Regions from separate parts of the Shewanella sp. N2AIL genome, predicted to be linked through region 2. Evidence: predicted binding sites of a transcription regulator. Region 2 holds the regulator's gene; each other region holds the start of a gene.
What was found. Region 2 encodes sigma-54, which starts transcription at its own class of promoters, with help from an activator protein. Its sites were predicted from a motif close to GTTGGCACGNNNNTNGNNT; they were not measured.

Region 1 (3,180 bases), on a different contig from region 2:
ATCAATAAAATTTTCATCTCGGGGAATATCCATCGCAACGGTCAATTTTGCATCTTTAAGTAATAGGTTAGCAGCCAGTTCTGGATTAAGACTCCCATCAAGATCACTTTCTGTTACAGACTGAGTAGCCGATGATTCAGAAGAAACAGCAGAACCTAAAGTATTAAGTTCAAAGGTATTTGCTGAGGTCGTAACGTTACCTGTATTGAGACTGCCCAATATCGGAGCACTCGCGGCACTAGCTGATGACTTTGGCGAAGTGCTCATCGTCGATTTTGTCGTTGAACTATTCGTTAAACCAGCTTGATTAACCACAGCGTTAAGTGTGACTTCATTCTCGACTAAAGGCTCATCTATGCTAACGCCCACTTGAGTGGTAGCGACAAGCTCTGTGTCTTCTATCTGTAATTCAGCATCATCGATCAAATTGGGGTCAATGACAGCATCTGTATCCACTGACGCTGCAATTGTATTTGGATCTATGGGGAGGATCTGAACGAGCGGCTTATCAGTCAAAGGGACTGGCTTAACATCATTATCAGCAGCAGATACAGCCACTGGCGCATCTGGCGCAGAAGAAACTAACTTTTGTAATTCAGCAGAGAAACCCACTTCATCAATCATTGCATCTGATGCCTGCTCAACATCGGCAGAAATAGCTGACACTAATGAAGGATCGATGAATACGGCCGATGTCGCATCAGCATTTTCTTCACCTGCTATGTCAGTGGTATCTTCGCCTGTCATGTCAGTGGTATCTTCAGCATTTAAAAATACCGGCGGCAAACTCTCTCCCTCTGATGCCGTTTTCTTCATGTCATTTGCCATGCTGATCTGGGCGAAGATGAGATTTACGTCAGCATCATCCGTTGATATGTCTTTATCATTTACTTTATCAGTAGAGGCGATCTGCACTTTATCGTCAGTATTCGCTGTAGCCTTTTTAGGCGCGGAAATAGAAAATGAGCTAGCGGAGACAGACGCAAGTGTAGATGAAAAGTCTTCATTATTAGACTCTTGGGAAGATGTCTTAGCGGAATTGGCCGCAGAGTTGCCTGTTTTACTCAACAGGATATTGGTCATTTGTTGCATAAGTGCTCCCAAACATCACCCAGCAGAAAAGAAAATGGCTAGGTAGAAACGTCAATTAAACACTGCGGTTGCAGGGTCATGGACTAAATCAAAGCAAATAAGATGCCAAAACTTCAGTTTTTACTGCAGCATATTGAAAAGAATAAAACTCAGGGAAAGAAGTCGAACAAATGTTCTGCACCATAAGCGGCAACAGAAAACTGAACTCATACGAGTTAGTGAATGGCAAAGATACCGATCATTTAACGCACCATTACACTAACGCTGATGACGGCGATAAAACTGCTGAGAAGCAAATTCATCGGTCATTTTCTGCTCTCGTTTTTGTTCAACAACTTGGCGCTTCTTCTCTTTACTCGCTAACAGTAATTCCACTGCCTTACGTTTTTTCTGTTTTTCCAACCAATACTGTTGTCGATATTCTTTTTGTTTTTCACCGTCGGCCACAACGCGATTTTGCTGAGTAATAGCATCATCAATCTGACGAATAAAGCGATGAAACTGGTGATAATGACTGGCGCTAATGGCTTGGCCTTGCTGGGATTGCATTTGCTTCATGTATTCTAAGCGATAGTTATTCAGTGCACTGAGTTGATTCAGCCGCTTTTGGCACTCTAACTGCGCCGACTTTAACAATAATGCCGCTTGTTCTTCGGCATCATTGGCGAGCTTTAACACTAACAACAAGGGATCGGCGTTAGCCATACTAGACCTCGATTAATTCGATGACGCCATTATTTGCACTGAGCGGCAAGTTGCCCGAGCATGACTTGGCTATCGGTAAAACTGAATGCATCACGCATGGTTTGGCGTAAAAAAGCATTCATCGCCGGCTGTAATCGTATCGCATTATCGATTCGAGGATCGCTTCCTTGAGCATAAGCGCCAATTGAAATCAAATCCCGATTTTGCTGATACAAGGAATAAGTTTGTTTCACGCGGCGCATCGCTTCCAAATGTTCATTGGAGATCACCATAGGCGCGACTCGGCTAATGGAGGCTTCGATATCAATGGCAGGATAGTGCCCAGAGTCCGCAAGCGAACGTGACAAGACTATGTGACCATCGAGGATCGCCCGCGATGCATCGGCAATGGGATCCTGTTGATCGTCCCCTTCCGTCAACACAGTATAAAATGCCGTAATTGAACCTTGACCTGGGCCACCGTTGCCGGCGCGCTCAACTAAACGCGGCAGCTTGGCAAACACTGAAGGCGGATAGCCTTTGGTGGCAGGCGGCTCACCCACAGCCAAAGCAATTTCCCGCTGCGCTTGGGCGTAGCGCGTCAAACTATCCATTAATAACAAGACGTTATAGCCTAAATCGCGGAAATATTCGGCAATACGAGTCGAGGTTTCACAGGCGCGCAAGCGCATCAGCGGCGAGGTATCTGCAGGCGCGGCAACAACAACAGAACGCGCTCGACCTTTGTCCCCAAGAATTTCTTCAATAAACTCTTTTACTTCACGGCCACGTTCGCCCACCAGCCCAACCACAATAATATCGGCAGTGGTACCGCGGGTCATCATGCCTAAGAGCACACTCTTACCCACACCAGAACCGGCAAACAAGCCCATACGTTGGCCTTTACCCACAGTCAGCATGGCATTAATGGCGCGAACGCCAACGTCCAGCGGCTCGGTAATAGCACGGCGAGATAAGGGGTTAATGGCAGCGCTATGTCTTGGCGCTTGTTGATCAGTCTGCAACGCACCTAAACCATCTAAAGGCACGCCGTTACCATCGAGCACGCGCCCTAACAGGGACAAGCCGACATTGAGTCCAGTTTGTTCCCCTAAAGGAACCACCCGGGCACCGGGTAATACCCCACGTAATTCTTCGATAGGCATTAAATAAAGGAGTTCACCATCAAAGCCGACAACTTCGGCAATTAACTCGCCCGCCATAGTTTCGATGGAACATAAGCTGCCTACAGGCGCGCGGCAACCGCTCGCCTCTAAGGTTAAGCCAACAACACGCACCAGCTGACCACTGGCGACAGCACGAAATGGCGGCACTTTATCCTGATGATGATTAAGCCTATTCAGCAGTTGGTGTTGGCGATTTTGCATCTGTTCTGGCATCCGA
Region 2 (3,180 bases):
TCTTGCTGCCCGGAGTGGCGCAGGTAGTGCACTCCGGCCGCAGTATGGTACAAAGTTCCATTATTAGTGTTTTGTTAACTTCTCTTTGTGTTTAATAACCTGACGATCAAGCTTGTCAATCAGGGCGTCTATAGCGGCATACATGTCAGCATGCTCTGAAGTAGCAAAAACTTCACCACCGATAAGATTTATTCTCGCTTCGGCAATCTGTTGCATTTTCTCGACATTGAGCACAACGTGCACATTATTGATCTGTTCGAAATGGCGTTCAAGTTTTGAAAACTTTTCTTCTACATATGCGCGTAACGATTCGGTAATTTCGACATGGTGTCCACTCAGGTTTATTTGCATAGAAACGTCCTCCGATATCCACTGTAGGTTATAAACTTTTACGCTGATTAGAAGGCGGAATGAGCATAGCCTCTCGGTACTTCGCAATGGTTCTGCGGGCTACGTTGATCCCTTGTTCTGCCAGAAGTTGTGCCATCTTACTGTCGCTCAATGGTTTTTTCTGGTTTTCCGCTGCAACCAGTTTCTTAATGAAGGCTCTGATTGCTGTGGATGAGCACTCCCCACCATCGTCAGTACCGACGTGGCTAGAGAAGAAGTATTTTAGTTCAAAAAGTCCCTTAGGGGTATGCATGTATTTCTGTGTCGTCACCCGTGAGATGGTCGACTCATGCATTTCTACCGCTTCGGCAATATCGTTAAGCACCATAGGTTTCATGGCTTCTTCACCGTATTCGAAGAAACCTTGCTGATATTGCACTATGCAATTCGCAACTTTAAGTAAAGTGTCGTTACGGCTTTCTAGGCTTTTGATAAACCATTTAGCCTCTTGCAGATGGCCACGAATAAACTGGCTATCGGCTTGGTTTTTAGTACTGCGCGCCATCGATGCATAATGTTGATTTACATTGATTTTTGGCATGCAGTCTGGGTTAAGTTCAACCACCCAGCGGCCATTCTTCTTCGACACAGACACATCTGGGATGACGTATTCGTCATCGTTGGGCGTAATCAATAAACCTGGGCGGGGATTGAGGGTTTGGATAAGCGCGATGCCGTCCCTTAATTCATCCTCTTTTAATTTAGTCTTACGCATCAACAATCTAAAATCGCGGGCGGCGATCAGATCTAAATGATCTTTGATCAACATGCGGGCATTTTCTAGATGGGGAGTGTCAGCGGCGAAATGCGACAGTTGGATCAGCAGGCACTCGCTTAAATCGCGGGCGGCCACACCAATGGGATCAAAATGTTGAATGCGCTTGAGTACGGCTTCGACTTCGTCGAGTTCGACCTCAGGATTACCCATAGCTTCGAGGATTTCATCAGTGCTTTGGGTGAGATAGCCCTGATCGTCGATGGCATCAATAATGGCGGTAGCAATGGCTAAATCGGTTTCAGAAAACGGCGTGAGGTTTTTTTGCCATTCTAAGTGCTCATACAAGCCTTCACTGGTCTCACCTTGGAAGGGCATATCATCTTCACGACTGCCACCGGGGCCAGAATTAGGGGAGGCGGTGAACACTTCATCCCAGGTGGTGTCCATGGGGAGTTCGTCGGGCATGGATTCTTTGGTTAAGGACTCTGCCGTGTCTATGGTGGAGCTGTCTTTCTCTGGCGGCAGAGTGCTCGATTCACTGAAATCCGTATCGGAAAGCGTTTGGTTTACAGGGTCTTTAGTGGCGTCGAATTGATCCTCTTCCAGCTCGAGAAGGGGATTAGAATCTAAGGCTTGCTGGATCTCTTGCTGCAGTTCTAATGACGACAGTTGCAACAGACGAATGGCCTGTTGTAATTGTGGCGTCATGGTTAACTGTTGACCCAGTTTGAGCTGGAGTGACGCTTTCATGTTACCGCTGATCCCTACGTTATTATTGTTGGATGAGGTCGCTTGTTATCATCTTGAGTGGAGCCCAATGCTGGCACAAATTGCCTTCATTGGCTCCGCTTGATTAACTATAGCCTGAATTGTTCACCTAAGTACACAGCCCTAACTTGCTGATTGTCTAAGATCTCTGCAGGTGTTCCTTCGGCAATCAGGTTTCCGTGACTCACAATATAGGCATGTTCACACACATCTAATGTCTCGCGGACATTGTGGTCTGTGATCAACACGCCAAGGCCACGACTTTTGAGCTGTTCGATAATCTTTTTGATGTCGATAACTGAAATAGGATCGACACCCGCAAAGGGTTCATCGAGCAAAATGAACTTAGGATTTGCTGCTAACGCCCGTGCAATTTCGACACGGCGACGTTCGCCCCCCGACAATGACATGCCTTGGCTGTCACGGATGTGGGTGATGTGGAATTCTTCGAGCAGATGCTCGAGTTGTTCTTCCCTTTGCTCTTTCTTCAATTCTTTGCGCGTTTGCAGTACGGCCATGATGTTGTCATGGACGGTCAGCTTACGGAAGATACTGGCTTCCTGCGGCAAGTAACCTATGCCTTTGCGGGCGCGCAGGTGCATAGGATCTGCGGTTAAATCATCATCGTCGATAAAGATGTGGCCTTTATCGCTTTTAACCAGACCGACGACCATGTAAAAGGTGGTGGTTTTACCCGCACCGTTTGGGCCGAGTAGGCCAACGACCTGACCGGTTTTTACCGTCAGACTGACGTCTTTAACCACTTGGCGACTCTTATAACTCTTCGCCAGATTTTGTGCTCTTAGGGTGATTTGGGTCATTTAGAGTCCTGCTTTTTCACAGGTTTATCCGCTGGCGCGTCTGGTTTGGCATCATCTTGATAGCTTTCTGGCTGAATAATAGTGATCACGCGATCGTCACCACTACCTGTGCTTTCTGCAATCAATTTTTGCTGGATGATGTTATAGCGGATCACATTACCCGTCACTTGGCTACCTGCTTGATCTAACGAAGCTTGGCCTTTCAGTGTCAGGGTGCGGCTCGCCATATCGTAACGAATTTCTTTCGCGCTCGCCGAGGCTGGACGGCCATCGTCTAATACTTGGCTGTACGTCGCAGGGTTACCTGTGGCCACTAAAATTTTGCTATTTTCACCTTCGGCAGAAAATGCACGCAGTTGATCTGCATGGATTTTAATCGAACCTTGGGTGACTTCAACCGGACCAAAGAAGATGATCTGGTTGTTCTTGATATCTGCCGTTTGGCTCACAGCCTTGATTTTGACTTCCTGTTTCAGGTCGTCG
Region 3 (3,180 bases), on a different contig from region 2:
ATATCCCCGACCTCATCAATATGGTGGGCGGCGCTCCGTTAGTCATTAAGTTACTCGAAGGTACTCAAGGGATTGGCGTGGTATTAGCTGAGACGAAAACGGCTGCTGAGAGCGTGATAGAAGCATTCTTGGGGCTGAAAGCGAATATCTTAGTGCAGGAATACATTAAAGAATCCAATGGCAGTGATATTCGTTGTTTTGTTGTCGGTGACAAGGTCATCGCCTCTATGAAGCGCCAAGGTCCCGAGGGGGATTTTCGCTCTAATCTGCATTTGGGTGGCTGTGGTGAGGTGGTTAAAATCACTGCAGTGGAACGTAAAATGGCGATTGCGGCGGTGAAAGCGATGGGATTGGTGGTCGCTGGGGTGGATATTTTACGCTCTAATCGTGGTCCTTTGATCCTTGAGGTGAATTCGGCGCCAGGCATTGAAGGGATTGAACAAACCACAGGGATTTCAGTGACTGAGCCTATTGTTGAATATATCGAGAAAATGGTCGCTGCCCGTAAAACCAATAGACCTATTATTGCCTAATAGTTGATTACGCTAAAAAAACGCCACCGTTTAAGGTGGCGTTTTTTATGCTTAGAGCTTAGAGGTTAGGGCTTAGCCCTTAGACGTAAGACTCTAAATGTTAGACCTTAGAGATCAAAGCTGTAGGAATAGCCGAGTACCAGTTTGGCATCATCATCGGTGAGATCGGTATCAGAAACCATGAACGACACTGTGCCCATGCTGGTATCTGCACTGAGTGTGACGTTATAGTCGGCATAGTTATCTTCGCCAAACCAAGATTGCACAACATCACCGCTTGAGTAGCCATAGTGCACTGATAAGCTAAGTTTTTCAGTGAGAGGCACAGAGACAGTCGCGGCAAGATAGCTGAGATCTTTATTATCTAACGGATCGGAGGCGACATCGTCACCGGCATTGATGACATGGGAGTAACCCAGTTCAAGCCACTTCCAAGTCACTGCAGCATGGAGTTCACCAAAATCAATGCTGCCAGGAGCGTCTGGGTAGGCGTAGTAGAGGTAGCCAAAGTCGTAACTGATGTCTTCGGTAATATTGCCACCATAACCCGCGTAGAGATCTAGCTCGTAGCTCGTATCGTCACCAAAATCCACATTCGATGCCCAAGTGCCGGCATAAAATCCAGAATCATGGCTGTAGTCAATCCCACCTTGGATTGCGACCGCATCTTTAGTTTGGGTCGCACCGCGCCATAGGTAATTAGAGGTACCACCAATGTTGCCTGATACGGCTGCAAAGGCATTGCCAGCCAGTAACATTCCCGTCGATAAGGCCAAAACGCTATACAGTGATTTCTTCATGCTCATCCCCTCGATTGACTTATTTATCGATTCACCATTGGCGCACTTAAGTAAGCAGTGGTCATTAGTGCATCTTGGTTTTTTTCTAAGAAGGGATTTGCTAATCACATGCCACTATTACAATCATATGTAAAACAATACATTAGAATATCAAGTGTTAATGAAATGTTTTTATTTGCCAGCTTATGGGGCAGAGGCGCACTCTTGTTGTGCAAAAAGTATTCAGGATTTCACTGGAAGAAAGCAAAAAAAACGCCTCACAATGGAGGCGTTGTTTTGAATTTTCTCGCTTAGTTTACGCTGTCGCGTAGGGTTTTACCCGCTTTAAACTTAGGCACAGTCGCTTCAGCGATTTGAATTTCTTTACCTGTTTGTGGGTTACGGCCGGTGCGAGCTGCACGAGTCGCAGTTTCAAACGAACCGAAGCCTACGATGGAGATTTTGTCACCATTTTTCATTGATTCGGTAATGGCTGCTTCAAAAGACTTCAATGCGCGTGCGGCTTCTACTTTCGTTAGATCGGCATTTTCTGCAATTTTGGCGATAAGTTCAGTTTTGTTCATTTTTATTGTCTCTTCTTTCCGTAGATTTATTTGAAATAAGCGTGCCTAACATGCCATAAGGTTTAGCGCTTGGAAAGCCTTTTGCGTCTAAGGTGCCGCAGGATGTTCGGTAAAGCGCAGAATATTTGCTCAGTTCGTGACTTAAGTTTTATTCTGGTTTTATTCTTCTAACAGTTGATAGAGTAATTTTTTTACCAATTTGGGTTCAAAGGGCTTGTCGCATAAGGCATTCACACCCGCTTGGGATACATTGCTGAGGTGGGTATCGTTGGCTTCGGAAGACACCATCAAGATGGGAATATGTGATTGTTGGCTTTCATTACGGATATATTGAGTCAGCGCAAGGCCATCTACGCTTGGCATATTGTAGTCAGTGATCACTAAGTCAAACATATTGTTTTTCATCAACTCTATGGCCTGTGCGCCATCTTCGGCCTCGGTAATCAGTTTCATCCCTAGGTTACCGATAGTGCGTTTAATAACGTTTCTTGCCATGCGGCTATCATCGACCACTAATACGCGCACATCCTGCACATCGAAATTACTGAGGTCGAGTTCATCGTGGCTGAGCAGATCGATAGTGGCATTTAAGGCTGTGGCTAAATGCTCGGCACTGAAGGGCTTAGGCAGGATAGCGACCACACCCGATTGGCGGAATATCTCAAGTTGCTCACGGCGACATTCGCTCGATACCAGCATAAATTGAATATCTTTGCAGTCAGCGCTAGCCCTTAAGTAGCCTAAGAGATCGATGGCGGTGCCATCATCAAAATGCATGGCGCTGGCGATAAGATCGGGTTTGTGGCGAGCAATAATATCTTTAGCCGCTTCAATGTTTTCTGCGGTTTGAATGCTGAGAATGCCTTCCTGTTGTAAGCGTTGAATAATAATTCGACGCTGGATATCTGAAGGTTCTACCAAAAGAATGGAAAGTTCACTGGGCGATAAATGGCTCATAGTCTACTTCAAGTTAAGAGTCGCAAGTATTTTATTGGGTCGCTAAGCTACGCGATTAGTAACAGCTTAGCAACAAATGTCCATTACTGCGTTTGACGGGTCAAATAATGACTCGTGACCTTAGAAAATGCGATCCAATATTGCAGGAGTAAAATGACAATAATGCTTATCGTCAGCGGCAACATAGGAATATTGTGACCAGAAACAATCACTTTTACATCTTCAGGGGTAATACGATAGGCAATAATCGCTGTAATGCCTAGGGCGGAAAATCCTAAGGTTTGCATGCCGATATAAATCTTCAATACTAAGCTCGACCACGGGGTG

Region 1: MO387_RS03595 (flagellar hook-length control protein FliK) is a predicted target of sigma-54. The motif match lies at 1,184-1,202, and genes of this name have one in related genera.
Region 3: MO387_RS12525 (TorF family putative porin) is a predicted target of sigma-54. The motif match lies at 1,431-1,449, and genes of this name have one in related genera.

What each region holds. Positions count from the first base shown of each region.
Region 1 is NZ_JALBYT010000003.1:115,762-118,941, forward strand. It holds gene MO387_RS03595 (flagellar hook-length control protein FliK) at 1-1,092, opposite strand, end outside; gene fliJ (flagellar export protein FliJ) at 1,351-1,797, opposite strand; gene fliI (flagellar protein export ATPase FliI) at 1,827-3,164, opposite strand; gene fliH (flagellar assembly protein FliH) at 3,133-3,180, opposite strand, start outside.
Region 2 is NZ_JALBYT010000011.1:88,047-91,226, forward strand. It holds gene ptsN (PTS IIA-like nitrogen regulatory protein PtsN) at 1-61, opposite strand, end outside; gene hpf (ribosome hibernation promoting factor) at 64-351, opposite strand; gene MO387_RS08780 (RNA polymerase factor sigma-54) at 380-1,858, opposite strand; gene lptB (LPS export ABC transporter ATP-binding protein) at 1,966-2,697, opposite strand; gene lptA (lipopolysaccharide transport periplasmic protein LptA) at 2,694-3,180, opposite strand, start outside.
Region 3 is NZ_JALBYT010000019.1:49,421-52,600, reverse strand. It holds gene rimK (30S ribosomal protein S6--L-glutamate ligase) at 1-533, shown strand, start outside; gene MO387_RS12525 (TorF family putative porin) at 641-1,333, opposite strand; gene MO387_RS12520 (HU family DNA-binding protein) at 1,624-1,896, opposite strand; gene MO387_RS12515 (response regulator) at 2,056-2,853, opposite strand; gene MO387_RS12510 (hypothetical protein) at 2,937-3,180, opposite strand, start outside.